3 regions of the Brevibacillus parabrevis genome follow, and region 2 is predicted to be linked to each of the others. Evidence: riboswitches for the same ligand, from Rfam matches in the RefSeq annotation. Region 2 holds a riboswitch; each other region holds the start of a gene.
The links. A riboswitch is a leader RNA that binds a small molecule or an ion and turns the genes downstream of it on or off. The one in region 2 is predicted to bind thiamine pyrophosphate.
Positions count from the first base shown of each region.

Region 1: it holds a riboswitch for thiamine pyrophosphate, as region 2 does, so the genes downstream of both, thiS (sulfur carrier protein ThiS) here and thiC (phosphomethylpyrimidine synthase ThiC) in region 2, are expected to answer to the same signal.
Region 3: it holds a riboswitch for thiamine pyrophosphate, as region 2 does, so the genes downstream of both, thiO (glycine oxidase ThiO) here and thiC (phosphomethylpyrimidine synthase ThiC) in region 2, are expected to answer to the same signal.

Region 1 is NZ_CP064090.1:4,120,980-4,125,858, forward strand. It holds gene IRJ17_RS18625 (acetylornithine deacetylase) at 1-1,142, opposite strand, end outside; gene IRJ17_RS18630 (thiazole synthase) at 1,135-1,905, opposite strand; gene thiS (sulfur carrier protein ThiS) at 1,911-2,114, opposite strand; TPP riboswitch at 2,326-2,436, opposite strand; gene kapB (kinase-associated lipoprotein KapB) at 2,478-2,861, opposite strand; gene IRJ17_RS18645 (alanyl-tRNA editing protein) at 2,904-4,115, opposite strand; gene IRJ17_RS18650 (DUF2203 domain-containing protein) at 4,231-4,617, shown strand; gene IRJ17_RS18655 (hypothetical protein) at 4,633-4,860, opposite strand.
Region 2 is NZ_CP064090.1:3,284,715-3,289,593, reverse strand. It holds gene ku (non-homologous end joining protein Ku) at 1-537, shown strand, start outside; gene IRJ17_RS15760 (cation diffusion facilitator family transporter) at 579-1,460, opposite strand; TPP riboswitch at 1,711-1,822, shown strand; gene thiC (phosphomethylpyrimidine synthase ThiC) at 1,975-3,726, shown strand; gene IRJ17_RS15750 (hypothetical protein) at 3,748-3,918, shown strand; gene IRJ17_RS15745 (DUF1904 family protein) at 3,987-4,316, opposite strand; gene IRJ17_RS15740 (ATP-dependent DNA ligase) at 4,746-4,879, shown strand, end outside.
Region 3 is NZ_CP064090.1:6,068,326-6,073,204, reverse strand. It holds gene IRJ17_RS27985 (efflux RND transporter periplasmic adaptor subunit) at 1-306, opposite strand, end outside; partial or broken gene IRJ17_RS27980 (glucose-6-phosphate isomerase) at 508-1,857, shown strand; gene IRJ17_RS28250 (excisionase family DNA-binding protein) at 1,879-2,097, shown strand; TPP riboswitch at 2,162-2,278, shown strand; gene thiO (glycine oxidase ThiO) at 2,406-3,542, shown strand; gene IRJ17_RS27970 (LSm family protein) at 3,621-4,565, shown strand; gene IRJ17_RS27965 (YugN family protein) at 4,710-4,879, shown strand, end outside.

The DNA.
Region 1 (4,879 bases), 840 kb from region 2:
GCATGGGCGAACCAGCCAGCGTCCGTGACCGTTGAAGACATGTCCACGACGGGTGCCGCGTGCAGCTCGCGCTCATAAGCCGCTTGCAGCTGGGCGAGTGCCGGATGATTGGCGTCCAGCTCCAGGGAAGGGAAAATTTCTCCCCGCTCCTCGATCATGGAGCGACCGCCCCAGCGAAACACGGGTGGATGTTCCCGCAGCCACACATCGGCCGCCGCCGCTCTTCTAATATGATCCTCGATCTCGCCAATCATTTGCTCATATGATTCGTTCGGATAAAAGTGAACCGTAATCCACAAGGCGCAACGGTCGGCGATAAAGGCCGCGTGTCGGCCTCCTTCGATGACGGCCGGGTTGATGGTGTTGCTGCCGGCAGGAAAACCGGGATACGCTTTCATCACAGCCCAGTCGCGCTCCAGCTCTTGCAGAGCCGAGATTACCTTCATCATTTTCTCAATCGCAGAAGCTCCGCGCACTCGTCCTCCGGCATGGATCGTCTGTGCCCGCATGCCGTCGTGCAGCGTAGTCGGGCTTTCAATCGTAATCCAGCCAGTGATGACGCCACCCTGCCCTTGCATATGCAAGTTGCTCGTGTCGACGACGACTGCGTAGTCAGCCTGGTAGCCGCGTTCAATGGCAACGAGCGTCCCCGCCTCTCCGGCTTCCTCTCCAATCACGGATTGGAACAGCAGATCGCCTGCCAGCTCGACGCCATGCTCGCGAAGCATTTGGATGGCGAACAAACTCGCAGCGAGCCCGCCCTTCATGTCCGCGACCCCGCGTCCGTACAAGCGACCGTCTGCGCCGAGCGTCAGCGAAAAGGGCGGATACGTCCAGCCCGTTTCGTCTCCAACCTCGGCCACATCGATATGCCCATTGACAATCAGGCTGTTTGCCCGCGCCGAATCACGGCCCGAAAGACGACCTACCACGTTGTCGTCGCCGGGGTAAACCTGGAAGCGATCCACCGCAAAGCCCATGTCTGCAAGCTGGCTTGCGATGACGGATTGCGCCTCGTCGCTGTTTCGCGCAGGCGGACTGACGGTCGGCTGGGAAACGAGCTTTGCCAACAGGGCGAACAGCTCGTCCTTGCGATTGGCGATCGACTCTACCGCTTCTGTCAGACGATCCACGCTACTCAATCATCCCTTCCACCGGGCTGCTCGCTTGCGCGTAACGTTTTTTCGGGATGCGTCCTGCCAAAAAGCCTTTGCGTCCCGCTTCCACGCCCAGCTTCATCGCTTCTGCCATCAAAACCGGATTGTCCGCGAGAGCAACAGCCGTATTCAACAAGACACCGTCTGCGCCCAGCTCCATTGCTTTCGCGCAATCTGCCGGAGAACCGATTCCCGCATCGACGATGATCGGCACTTTGGCGTCCTCGATGATGAAGCGCAGATTGTTTTCGTTGACGATTCCCTGGCCGGAACCGATCGGCGACGCTCCTGGCATGACGGCATGAACGCCTACATCCTGCAAGCGCTTGGCGAGAATCGGATCGTCGTTCGTGTAAGTCAACACGATGAAGCCTTCCTCGACCAAAATTTTCGACGCTTCCAATGTGCCGATCGGATCAGGCAGCAATGTTTTCGGGTCACCGATGACCTCTACCTTGATCATGTCGCACAAGCCGGACGCTTTCGCCAGGCGGGCGATGCGCACCGCTTCCTCGGCTGTATAGGCTCCTGCTGTATTTGGCAGCAGAGTGAATTTTTTCAGATCGAGCTGTTCCAAAAAGTTCGGTTCTTGCGGATTTTCCAAATTCAGTCGGCGAATGGCGAACGTCAAAATTTCCGCTTCCGACACTTCCACCGCTTTCCCTTGCGTTTCCAAGTCTGCGAATTTTCCAGTTCCGAGCAACAAGCGGGAGCGAAACTCGTAAGGTCCAATTTTCAAAGTATCCATGATGATCATCCTCCTCCGACAAAATGAACGATTTCGATGCGGTCTCCATCGGCAATCGGCGTTTGTTCATACAGGGAGCGGTCGATAATTTCTCCGTTGCGCTCCACGACCACGATTTTCTCTTGCAGGGAATACGAAGCGAGCAAAGCGCGAACCGTATTGATTTCGGCCGAAAGCTCTGCTGTTTTTCCATTCAGCACAACAACCATTGTATTCCTCCTTCTTGGTGGCACTTGCCGAGGGACAAAAAACGGCTTCCCTCGCCTGCCGGAAGTCACTCCAGTCAAACGGTGGAAGCCGTATACGTATCCAAACGGACAGATGGAATAAAAAAACCATCCGCCGTGGGATGGTTGAGTTGATCTCATCAACTGGTGCGCATCCTCTGCGAAAAATCTCGCAAACGACCGCCCTAGTGAAATCGATTCATATACCTCTTCCTCCGCTGGCATGACCCAGGTCAGGTTCAACGGTCAGTAACACACTCGTTACAATCTCAGCCAACGACGCTCGGCCCCCGTTTGGTAGTAAACCTATGCAATTGTCTTACGTTCGAGTATTACAGTACCACTCTATTTCGGGTTTGTAAAGGTTTCCTTGTGCATTGCTTCCAGTTCCGTCAGGCAGCGCTGTGCCCAAGCCGCCATTTTTCTCAGCTTGTCCATCTCGCTCTCCATGGCGATGCGCACAGATTCTTTGTACTCGGGCACCTCGCCGTTGTAACGCATCACTGCCGACACCGGGGCCATGAATTTTTCCAGATAAGAAAGCGCTGGACGCTGGTGGAACAGCGGCACGTCTACTTCATAGGAAGTGTGCAGATCGCCCTGTTGCGGGTATTTCGTCACTGCCAGCACTTTGACCAAAAGTTTTGTATCGTGAATTTCCAGCACTTCGGCGATGTATTCTCCTGTCCGCTGTTTGACGCGGACTTTGTCTCCGGGATTCCAGAACATGATAGACTCCTCCTTGCATTGTCGTTATGGTTGCGCGTCGTATTAAGCCAGCAGCTGGGCAAGCAGCTTGCGCGCGTGGGCAATTACTTCGTCAGCATGCGGCTCGGACTGTCCGCCGCCTTGGGCCATCGCCGGGTTGCCGCCGCCTTTTCCGGCAATCAATGGCAAGGTGTCTTTGATCAGCTGATTCACGGCGACATTGACTTCTTGCCCGCGTGCAAACACAAGCTGGGTTTTGTCGTCTGTTGCAGCCGCGAGCAGGCAGACGGCATCTGGAGCTTCCGCGACCATCAACTGGGCAAACTGCTGCAATTGCTGGATTGATTTGTCCGGGAACACACGGGCGATCACGCGCGCGCCACCCTCCCGCTCAGCCGTGGCGAGCTGTTTTCGCACCTCGACCTCAAGCAATTGTTTTTCCACTTCGGCGAGCTTGGCTTTTAGCGAATCGCGCTCGGACAAAACACGCTCCGCCTGGACGATCAGCTCGGCCTCGCTCGTGACGAGCAGCTTGGCCAGTTCGCGGACAGTCGCCTGCTTGCGCGTGTAATCCCGCAAAGCGCGCAAACCGCAAATAAATTCCAGGCGGATGTTCCCGCGATGGCGCTCCCAGCCGAGAATTTTGATGGCGCCCACCTCACCCGTGCGCGCTGGATGGGTTCCCCCGCATGGATTGTAGTCGTATTCGGGGATGATGACGACCCGGACGTTTTCTGTCACGGTCGGCTGCTTTTTCAACGGCAAGCTGGCAAGCTCCTCGTCGTCCACAAAACGGGCGATGATCGGATGATTTTCCAGCACAACCTGATTGGCTCGCTGCTCGACAGCTTCCCATACATCAGCCGTCAGCTCATCCAGTCGCACGTCGATGGTCACGCGCTCTTTTCCCAAGTGAAACGCAACCGTCTCCGCCTGGGCGACTTCCAGAAACGCAGCGGACAAAATGTGCTGCCCGGCATGCTGCTGCATGTGATCAAAGCGGCGATCCCAGTCGATTTGTCCCGTTACTTCCGTGCACTCTTCCGGAAGGGGCACTTCCAGCCGATGGCGCACTTCGCCGTCTACTTCCTCCACATCCACGACCCGGCATTCGTTCAAGCTGCCGAGATCGGAGGGCTGTCCGCCTCCCGTCGGGTAAAAAGCCGTCTGGCTCAACACGACATATGGCGTGCCATCTGCTTCCTGACCGCGCTTTTGTACGTGTGCCGCAAACGTTCTCGTATACGCATCCTGGTAATAAAGTCTGTCTTCCATGTTTGCTCCTTGCCGCCGGAAGGAAAAGACAACTGCTTTTTTCGCATTCCGGCCGTTTTCTCCCGCCAGGGGTTCTTAGTATACTGGTACCATACAGATCGAGGAGGGGTTATCCTTGAACAAAAAAATGTTTACGCTTGCAGAAGCAAACGAATTGTTGCCATATGTACGCGAAGAGCTATCTTTTTTGCAAAAATCGAAGCGCTCTTTCTATGAACTGTATCAAAAACGCGAGCAGCTCAAAAAACAGCAGCCCCTCGATGAAGGGGCGATCTTTTCCCTGGAATGCCAGCTTGAGTTTCTCGAATTGGAAGCGAAAATGCACGTCACCCAATTAATCTCCAAAGGAATCCAGGTCAAAGACATCGATATCGGTCTGTTTGACTTTCCAGCGATGATCGACGGAGAGGAAGTGCTGCTGTGCTGGCGCGAAGGCGAGGAATCGATCACGCACTACCACGGCTTGCACGATGGCTTCATGGGCCGCAAGCCGATCGTGTAACGGCCACCTTTTCCTTTAGCCAAACAGCCGATCCATCTGCTGTTCGCGGACGAGCCGTTCCTCGGGGCTTGCCAAGTCGTATTTTTTCAACAGGTGAAACAGCTCGTTCAAACGCTCCTGGTCAAGCTCGCCTGCAAGCATGCTCTGAAATTGTCCGACCCGCTGTTCCGACAAATAGGGGGCTTGCTCGGCGAGCTTTTTTTGCACATCCTCTTTGCTGTGATCCAGTTTGCATTCTCCCATGGTTTCTCTCCTTTTCCGG
Region 2 (4,879 bases):
GTGACGATGCGCAATCGGCAAAGTCTCGCCGTCATTCGGCTGTATGAGCATTGCATGATGCTGGAAACGATTTTTTATCCTGACGAAGTACGGCCAGTCAATCAAGTGCCTGCCTTGCCAGAGGCGACCATCCCCTTGGCGGAAAACGAGCTGAAAATGGCAACCGAGCTGATCGGCAATATGACCGTTCCGTTTGACCCAGCCAAATACACCGATGAATACCGCAGCGAGCTGCAAAAAATGATCGAGAAAAAGCTGGAAGGCCAGGAGATTGCCACGGCACCGACCGTCGCTCGGACGAATGTCATCGACCTGATGCAAGCGTTGAAGGAAAGTCTCGCTTCTACCGCAGGCACTTCGCCTGGTCCGGTAAAAATCGAGCCTGAGCCTACGCCAGCAGCAGCGAAACCGAAGCCAAGCCGCAAACGCGCAACTCCCGCAGAGCCGACCGCAGCAGCTCCCAAGCAAATGCCAGCGCAAAGCGAGGCGATGACCACAACCAAAAAGCTGCGTCGCAAAAAAGCGACTCCCGTGTAACGCCATGCAAAAAACCTGCCCGATACGGACAGGTTTTTTGCTTATTTTTCGACCAGTTGCTGCTCTGGCTCGATATGAATATGAACGGTATTGATTTTGTGCACACGTCTCATGCGTTCTTCGATGTGTTCGGTGATGGTGTGGCTTTCTACCACATTAAGGTGCGGCTCCACATGGATCACGACGTCAACCAGCACGCTGCTGCCGTGGTAACGCGCTTTAATATCGCTAATATCTTTTACTCCGGCGATGGACGAGATCGTCTCTTTCAGTTCCCCCAACTCTTCTACGTCAAAGCCGTCGGTCAAGCGATGGGTCGCTTCCCGGAAAATATCCCACGCTGTTTTCAGGATGATGACTCCGACTACCAACGCAGCCAGCGGGTCAAGCCAGTAAAGCTGGAACTGCGCCCCCGCAACGCCCACAAACGTCCCGATGCTGACGAAGGCGTCCGAGCGATTGTCAGCGGCCGCAGCCAGCAACGCCTGGCTGTTTGTTCGCAAAGCGAGCTGACGGTTGTAGCGGTACACGCCCAGCATGATCGCCGCTGTCGCCAATGCCGTCCAGCCTGCGAGCAAATCCGGTGCCGTCGTTTTTTGATCAAACAGCGAAGGAACCGCTTCCGTCACGACTTGCAAGCCGACAAACAGCATGATGAATGACGCGACCAAGGCCGAAATCGTCTCCGCGCGGAAATGACCGTACGGGTGATCGTGGTCAGGCGGCTTGCGGGCAATGCGCAGGCCGATCAGGACCGCAATCGATGCCACCACGTCTGTCGAGTTGTTCAAGCCATCTGCCATCAACGCTTCCGATCCCGTCAGCACAGCAACTCCTATTTTTAACGCCGAGCAAAAGATATAGGCAATAATACTGACCCACGCGCCCCGTTCCCCTTGCTTCAGATCCGAATATACATCCACACTCCATCACCTCAAAAATCTCAATCACTCCGTTCGCTCAAAAGACAAGAACGAAGCGTCATAAAGCAGTTTCTTTTTGATCGAATTACATCGTAACAGACGCGATTCGTGTGGGTCTACAGAAACAGTTTTAGTCCGATTCATGAGTATAGAGGGGGGGAAAATGTGTTGCCCTGTGGCAATTTTTGTTGGAAACTTTTTCTTGCCAACGATGGGCGTTCTCCGGTATCCTAATCTTGCAATCACAACCACAAACAAGCACGGGAGCTTGGAAATCACCAGGCTGAGAGGATGGTACTGTGCCATCGACCGTTGAACCTGAACTGGGTAATGCCAGCGGAGGAATGTCCATATGACACGACAAGTGACGTGTATCTTTTTGCAAAATACCCGTTGCTTCTCTACTCTCGCGTCTGGCGTCGCATGCTCCCATGCGGCGTTTTTTTCGCGACGGGCCTCTTTCGCCTCCCTACAAGGTTCGCGCTTCGTGCAACCACGCCAAGGAGGTTTTTTCATGTCATCCATTTCATCTTTTCCCGGTAGCCGCAAAGTATACGAGGTCGGCAGCCGCCCTGACATCCGCGTGCCGATGCGCGAAATCACCCTTCAAGCAAGCGAAGGGTTGTTCGGCTCTACCCCCAATCCGCCTTTGCGCGTCTACGACACGAGCGGCGAATACACCGCTGACGGATATGTCGCGGACATCGAAAAAGGCTTGCCGCTAGTGCGCAAAGCGTGGATCGAGGAACGCGGCGATACGGAAAGCTATGTCGGCCGGGAGCCACAACTTGTTGACGACGGAATCAGAAGCAGCGAAAAAGCGGTGACGATGCCAGCTTTTCCGCGCGAAGGCTATCGGCCCAAACGCGCTTTGCCAGGAAAAAATGTCACCCAGCTTCACTACGCCCGCCAGCAGATCATTACGCCAGAGATGGAATACATCGCGATTCGCGAAGGAGTGACCCCCGAATTTGTCAGAGCCGAAGTAGCTGCCGGGCGCGCGATTATTCCGGCCAACATCAATCACCCGGAAGCGGAGCCGATGATTATCGGGCGGAATTTTCACGTCAAAGTCAACGCCAATATCGGCACGTCGGCCGTAAGCTCCTCGATGGAAGAGGAAGTGGAGAAAATGATTTGGTCCGTGCGCTGGGGCGCCGATACGATCATGGATTTGTCGACCGGAAAGCACATTCATACGACCCGTGAATGGATCATCCGCAACAGCCCCGTGCCAATCGGTACCGTGCCGATTTACCAGGCGCTGGAAAAGGTCAATGGCAAAGCGGAAGACCTGACCTGGGAAGTGTATCGGGATACATTGATCGAACAGGCGGAACAAGGAGTCGATTACTTCACCATCCACGCTGGCGTTCTGCTGCGCTACATTCCTTTGACGGCAAAACGCGTTACCGGGATCGTCTCGCGTGGCGGCTCCATTTTGGCGGCTTGGTGTCTCGCCCACCATGAAGAAAACTTTTTGTACACCCACTTTGAAGAAATTTGCCACATTCTCAAAGCGTACGACATCAGCGTCTCGCTTGGAGACGGTCTGCGCCCCGGCTCGATTGCGGATGCCAATGACGAAGCGCAGTTTGCCGAGCTGGAAACACTCGGGGAGCTGACGAAAATCGCCTGGAAGCACGACGTGCAGGTGATGATTGAAGGGCCTGGTCACGTTCCGATGCACCTGATTCGCGAGAACATGGACAAACAACTGGAGATGTGCCACGAAGCTCCTTTTTACACGCTCGGGCCATTGACCACTGATATCGCTCCCGGTTACGACCACATCACCTCTGCGATTGGCGCAGCGATGATCGGCTGGTTCGGGACAGCAATGCTCTGCTACGTGACGCCCAAAGAGCACCTGGGACTGCCGAACAAGGAAGATGTGCGCAACGGCCTGATCGCCTACAAAATCGCCGCTCATGCAGCCGACCTAGCCAAAGGACATCCGCGAGCCAAACAGCGTGACGACGCGCTGTCCAAAGCCCGCTTCGAATTTCGCTGGAACGATCAATTCAACCTGTCTCTCGATCCTGAGCGCGCCCGCGAATATCACGATGAGACACTGCCTGCGGAAGCAGCCAAGTCTGCGCACTTTTGCTCGATGTGCGGCCCGAAATTTTGCAGCATGAAAATCTCGCACGACATCCGTCAGCAAGCGCAGGAGCAGGAACAAAACGAGCCTGCGGCTATCGCGGCAGGCATGCAGGAAAAAGCCCGCGAGTTCCGCGAGCAAGGAAGCCAGTTGTACCAATAAACGCCTGGAGGTGGCAAGACATTGAATGAAGCCTTGCGTTTGCGCGCTGAAATCGCTCGCCTGGAGGTGGATTTGGAAAGTCTGAGACGCCAACTGTTCCATTTGCAAAAAGAATGCGCGCACGAGTTCGTCGAAACATCGCTGGCGCGCACCTGCTCCAAATGCTTGCAAACAGAAAGCCTCTATTATTAGAGCACGTATGACATAAAAAAGGTCGGAATCCCTCGTCATGGGATTTCGACCTTTTTTGCCTGCCGGATTCAGCGGGAAGCCTTGACCTGTAGCGGCAACCCTTCCTTATAGTACAGCTCAGGCGACAGCAGGATAAAAAAGAGATGGACGTTCTCGAAGCCTTGCTTCTGCAAGATGCGATTCATCGTGCTGGCAATCTCATCGTGCTTGTTCTGTTCTCGCGGGAACATCATGATTTCCAGAGACAACGGGCTGTTCGTCAACTGCTCGACCAGCAGAAGCTCCAGCTTGACTTTTTCCTCGCTCACTTCAGCGATGCGGGCAAACTCTTCTATAATAAGGGGCGCAACCGATTGCAGCTTTGCTTTTTCAAAACCTTTAAACCGAAGAAATGGCAAGTCAATTCCTTCTTTCCGTAAACATGCGGCTCGCCAGCTTCCAGCAAGTCCAGGCTGTTCCTCAAAATCATTACCATAGTAATTATAAACTACAGTCTATTTCTAGATCAATGAAAAAAAGGGCTATATCCAAAGAACGACTCTCCCCTTACGCACTGTGGTGGACGTACCACGATTAGGAGGTTTCAAGCCATCCGGCGGATATAGCCCATCCATACTTGTTCATACTCTCTTCATATGAATGTCGATTCATATGAAATTTTCTCTAGTATACCTTATATTCAATACTTAATCAACTAAGAAGTTTCGTAAAATTCGATCACAACTGCTGTTCAAGACTCTTTGCATAGACCGCAAACAATCGTGGGACTGTACGAATACGAGCGACCGCTCCAGCGGAACTTCAAGCAAAGCAATTACGGAGGCCCTATGCCACTTGAACCGATCACCCCTTTTGAACCGATCCAAACCGAAACGATACCAGCCGGAAGCAACTGGATTGCCCAGGTGAAGTGGGACGGGGTCAGAATGCTCACCTACCACGACGGCAACAAGACACAGCT
Region 3 (4,879 bases), 2.8 Mb from region 2:
ATCAAGCAGTCTGCTGTCCACATCGGTCGTATCAATTTTGGCGATGATCTGGCCTTTTTTGACCTTGTCGCCTTCTTTGACGACGAACTCGCGCAACGTGCCGTTCACATTCGCATACTGCTTCTGCTTGTCCTCCACGATGACGATTCCGGAGGTCAAGATTTTGCTTTCCAGAGCTGATTTGGTCGGTGTTCCGATGTTGACGGGCATGCCCATGGCTTGCTGAGAACCCATCATGTTGAGTCCAACGAACCCTGCCCCTAACAGGACGACAACGGAACCGATGATCCACCACCGTTTTTTCATTTTCATTTCCCCTTGTTGTTCTAAAAAGAAACCATTATTTCATTGCTCGAAGTAGTTTTACGGAAGGCATGGAAAAAGGTAACACTTTTGCCGAATCGTTCACGATTTGCTCACATTTTGCGATGTTTTGACGGAAAGTAACTTTCTCGCTTTTTGCGTGATAAGATAAGAAAATAGATGACGTTCCTTGGGAGGGGAGCCATGAACCAAGCGATTCGATTTGATTATTCCAATGCACGCGGCTTTGTGAGACAGCATGAATGGGAGCAGCTTGCGCCAGCAATCGGGCAGGCGCATGAAATGTTGCACAAAAGAACGGGTCCAGGCAGAGACTATCTTGGCTGGGTAGATTGGCCGAACAAATACGACCGCGTCGAGTATGAGCGGATTCGCCAGGCGGCGGCACGTATCCAGGCTGACTCAGATGTGCTTTTGGTAATTGGAATCGGGGGTTCATATTTAGGAGCGAAAGCTGTACTGGACGTATTGGGCCACAGCTTTTACAACTTGCTGCCGAAGTCGAAGCGGCGATCGCCGGAAATTTATTTTGTCGGCAACAATATTAGTCCGGTGTATATCTCTCATCTGATGGACGTGTTGGAAGGCAAAGACGTCTCCATCAACGTCATCTCCAAATCGGGCACGACGACAGAGCCTGCTATAGCTTTTCGGCTGTTGCGCAATTGGCTGGAAAACAAGTACGGCCGCGAGCAGGCGAAGAAGCGAATTTACATTACGACGGACAAAGCGCGGGGGGCCTTGAAAAAGCTTGCGGAAGATGAGGGCTACGAGAGCTTTGTCATTCCCGATGACATCGGCGGGCGTTTTTCTGTCCTGACAGCAGTCGGACTATTGCCGATCGCCGTGAGCGGCGCCGACATGGATGCCCTGATGAAAGGAGCGCAAGATGCGAGCGAGCGGTACATGGTCATGGATTTGGCCGAAAATCCGTGCTACCAGTATGCGGCGATTCGCAACGCCCTGTACCGCAAAGGCAAAACGGTGGAGCTTCTGGTCAGCTACGAGCCGCAGTTCCGGTTTTTCGCCGAATGGTGGAAACAGCTTTTCGGGGAGTCGGAAGGCAAGGATGGAAAAGGAATTTTTCCCGCCGCTGCCGAATTTTCCACAGACTTGCATTCCTTGGGGCAGTACATACAGGACGGCATGCGACACTTGTTCGAGACAGTGGTAACCGTAAACAAGCCAGCCATCGATGTCACGGTAGAAGAAGACCCGCTTGATGTGGACGGACTGAACTTTTTGTCCGGCAAGCGGATGGGATTTGTCAATAAAAAGGCTTTCGAAGGGACGGTGCTCGCCCACGTGGATGGCGGCGTGCCGAACCTGCTTGTCGAGATGCCAGAGGCGACAGCGTATCACCTCGGGGCCTTGATCTACTTTTTTGAAAAGGCGTGCGGAATCAGCGGCTATTTATTGGGCGTCAATCCGTTTGACCAGCCCGGGGTGGAGGCGTACAAGGCCAACATGTTCGCCCTTTTGGGCAAACCTGGATTCGAGCAGCAGAAAGCGGAATTGGAGGCAAGATTGCGCGATAACAAGACATATTTGACCGTGGAAGAGACAGCAGCGTACTTGGAGCTTCCGGAAACGTTTATTTTGGAAAAGATTCACCAGGGCAAGATTCGCGCTCTGCACGACGGCTACGAGTACGTCATCAACAAGGAACAGTTCAACCATCATATGGAAGAAATGCGCAAGCTCCGCGAGTTCGAGGAGGCAGCGCGCCATGAGACGGTTCCGGAGAGCTACGATGTAAAAGACGAGGATTGAGCGTATAGCATCTTGTCACTGGCGGCCAGGAGGACTATACTTGGTTGGTGAAATGAATATGTAAAGAAGCAACTTGGGGAGTCCTTCACGCGGGGCTGAGAGGATGGAAGCATACGACCGTCGACCCATTGCACCTGATCCGGATCATGCCGGCGCAGGGATACGGTTGCCGGCGAACAGCGCTTTTTTCTTTGGCTATACGGCGTATGAAGCCCACCTTTTCCTGCTTGGGAACGGGTGGGCTTTTTGTATGTTGCCCTGTTCAACTTGGATCAGGAGAGAGATCACAACAGCGAGGAGAGAAAAACGTGGGCGATTGTCTCATAGTGGGTGGAGGAGTTATCGGTTTAAGTCTGGCGTATGAATTGTCACGCAGAGGGATGGGCGTCACGTTGGTTGAGCAAGGAGAATGGGGCGGACAGGCGTCCTCGGCAGCAGCGGGCATGCTCGCGCCGTTGAAGGAGTTTACAGCGCCCGGTCCCATGCTCGATTTCGGCATGGCGTCGCTGGCTTATTATCCGCAGTGGGCGCAAGAGCTGGAGGAGTTTACCGGGGGCGATGTACAGCTCAGCCTGGAGGGGCTGCTCACGGTCGCGCTCGACGATGGCGAGCAAGCACAGTTGGCAGAGAAATTTCGCTGGCAAAAGGACGCGGGGCATAGCGTGCACTTTTTGACGGAAAGGCAGCAATTGGCGGAGGTGGAGCCGCTGTTGACAGACAAAGCGCAGGCAGCGATTTACTCCCCGTACGAGGGGCACATCAACAATCGCATGTTGCTTCGCGCTTTGGTGACAGCGTGCAAGCTGCAAGGAGTTGTGCTGCATTCCGGCTGTGTCGTGAGCGGCATCGCGGTAAAAGGCGGGAAAGTAGTTGGCGTGGACAGCTCGCTCGGGCCGTTGCGCGCCGCGCATACGGTGATCACTTCGGGAGCGTGGGCAGGTGTCATGCTGGACTTGCTGGGGGTGTCGGTTCCGGTGCGTCCGGTTCGCGGTCAGATTGCCGCTGTTTCCTCTGTCGGCATTCCGCTGCGCACCGTCATTTTTGGCACGACGGGATATGTGACGCCGAAAAAAGACGGCAAAATCGTGCTTGGCGCAACAGAAGACGAGAGCGGCTTTCAGCGCGAAGTGACGATGGCGGGGTTAGCCAGCATCCTGAACGGGGTCATGCCGTACGTTCCGGCCTTGCATTCAGCCGCTTTTCTGGAGGCGTGGGGCGGATTGCGGCCAGCTACGGCGGATGGCAAGCCATTGCTTGGGCCTGTACCTGGATGGGAAGAGCTGTCGATTGCCGGAGGGCACTTCCGCAACGGCATTTTGCTCTCGCCCGCCACAGCGAAGTGGATGGCGGACTATCTGGAAAAAGGAGAGCGGGAGCAGCTCGCCCCGTTCTTGCCTGTGCGCTTCGTAACAGAAGAAAACGTCAGCGCACATAAAATGGGCTAGTCTTGCCTGCAAACCGGAACACCTCCCCATGGGCACATGTATATGGTAATAAAGAGCACCAGAAGGGGAGGAGTTTCCATGCAGGATGAAAAAAACCTGTACCAGGCTGACGTCCAGACGGTCAGTCTGATCAAGGATATGCGCGAAAATGTGCACAACATATGCAAAGAACACGTCGAGAAAAAAGTGCGCATTGAAGCGATAGACGGCCAGATTTTTGAAGGCGTGATCGTGGATTTTGACGATCAGAATGTATACGTCGAAGTGGACGACCCGGATGCGGAAGAAAACGACTATGAATATGAAATCGAAGAGGTAGCCAGCCGGAAATCGCCCGGCGACTGGGGAATGCATCAGGATTGGAATCCTTACGGAGGGTATCTCCCCTACGGCGGCTATCAGCCGTACGGCGATGTCAGTCCGTTTAGCAGCAGCAGCCAGCCAAATCGGCGACCTCCAGGGGGGCAAGTCAGTCCGTACGCCGATGACTGCTATCCTTACGCTCCGATGACTCCGTTTGGCAGTCCAGGTCAACCGTTTGGTCAGGTGAGTCCGTTTGGCAGCCCGGGTCAACCGTACGGTCAAATGGCTCCGTTTGGCAGTCCGGGTCAACCGTTTGGCCAAGTGAGTCCGTTCGGCAGCCCGAGTCAACCGTACGGCCAGATGAGACCATTTGGCAGTCCGAGCCAACCGTACGGCCAAGTGAGTCCGTTTGGCAGTCCGAGTCAGCCGTTTGGTCAAGTCAGCCCGTTCGGCAGCCCGAGCTTTCCGTATGGCCAGATGCAGCCGTTCCCGGACGGCAATCCATTCTTTAGTCCGTACGGCGGATTCAACCCGTACATGAGCCCTTATCCGCCTTTCCCGCCGCAGCCATGGTATCCGTTTCCGCCGCCACCACCGCCACCGCCAGTTCCTCCGGCTGCGGTTGTCGTGCCGAAAAGAAGGCGCCGTCGTCCTTGCCGCAGAGGCAAAAGAATCATTCCACTCGCTTTGTTTACATTGCTTACGATCGCCCTGCTCTAAAATCGGGAGCATGCAAGCCTCTTTGCCAGCGGATGATTGGCAGCGGGGCTTGTTGTGCGTTTGAAGAGCACGGCTGTGCGAGTACAACCTGCCCTTTTGTCGCACACTATCCATAAAATGTGACGAAGGCAGGAGGATTACCAGATGAAAAAAATACAGAGCAGTCTCCCCGGAACGAAGGCGACGTTCGGCTACTTTCGCGAGTCGCTTGAGCCGCATTTTACGCTGGCTAACTGGGACTATGAGCAAGGCTTTTTTGACCGGACGCTGGATGATCAAAACATGGTCTACCTTCGCTTGCCTGTAAAAGTTTT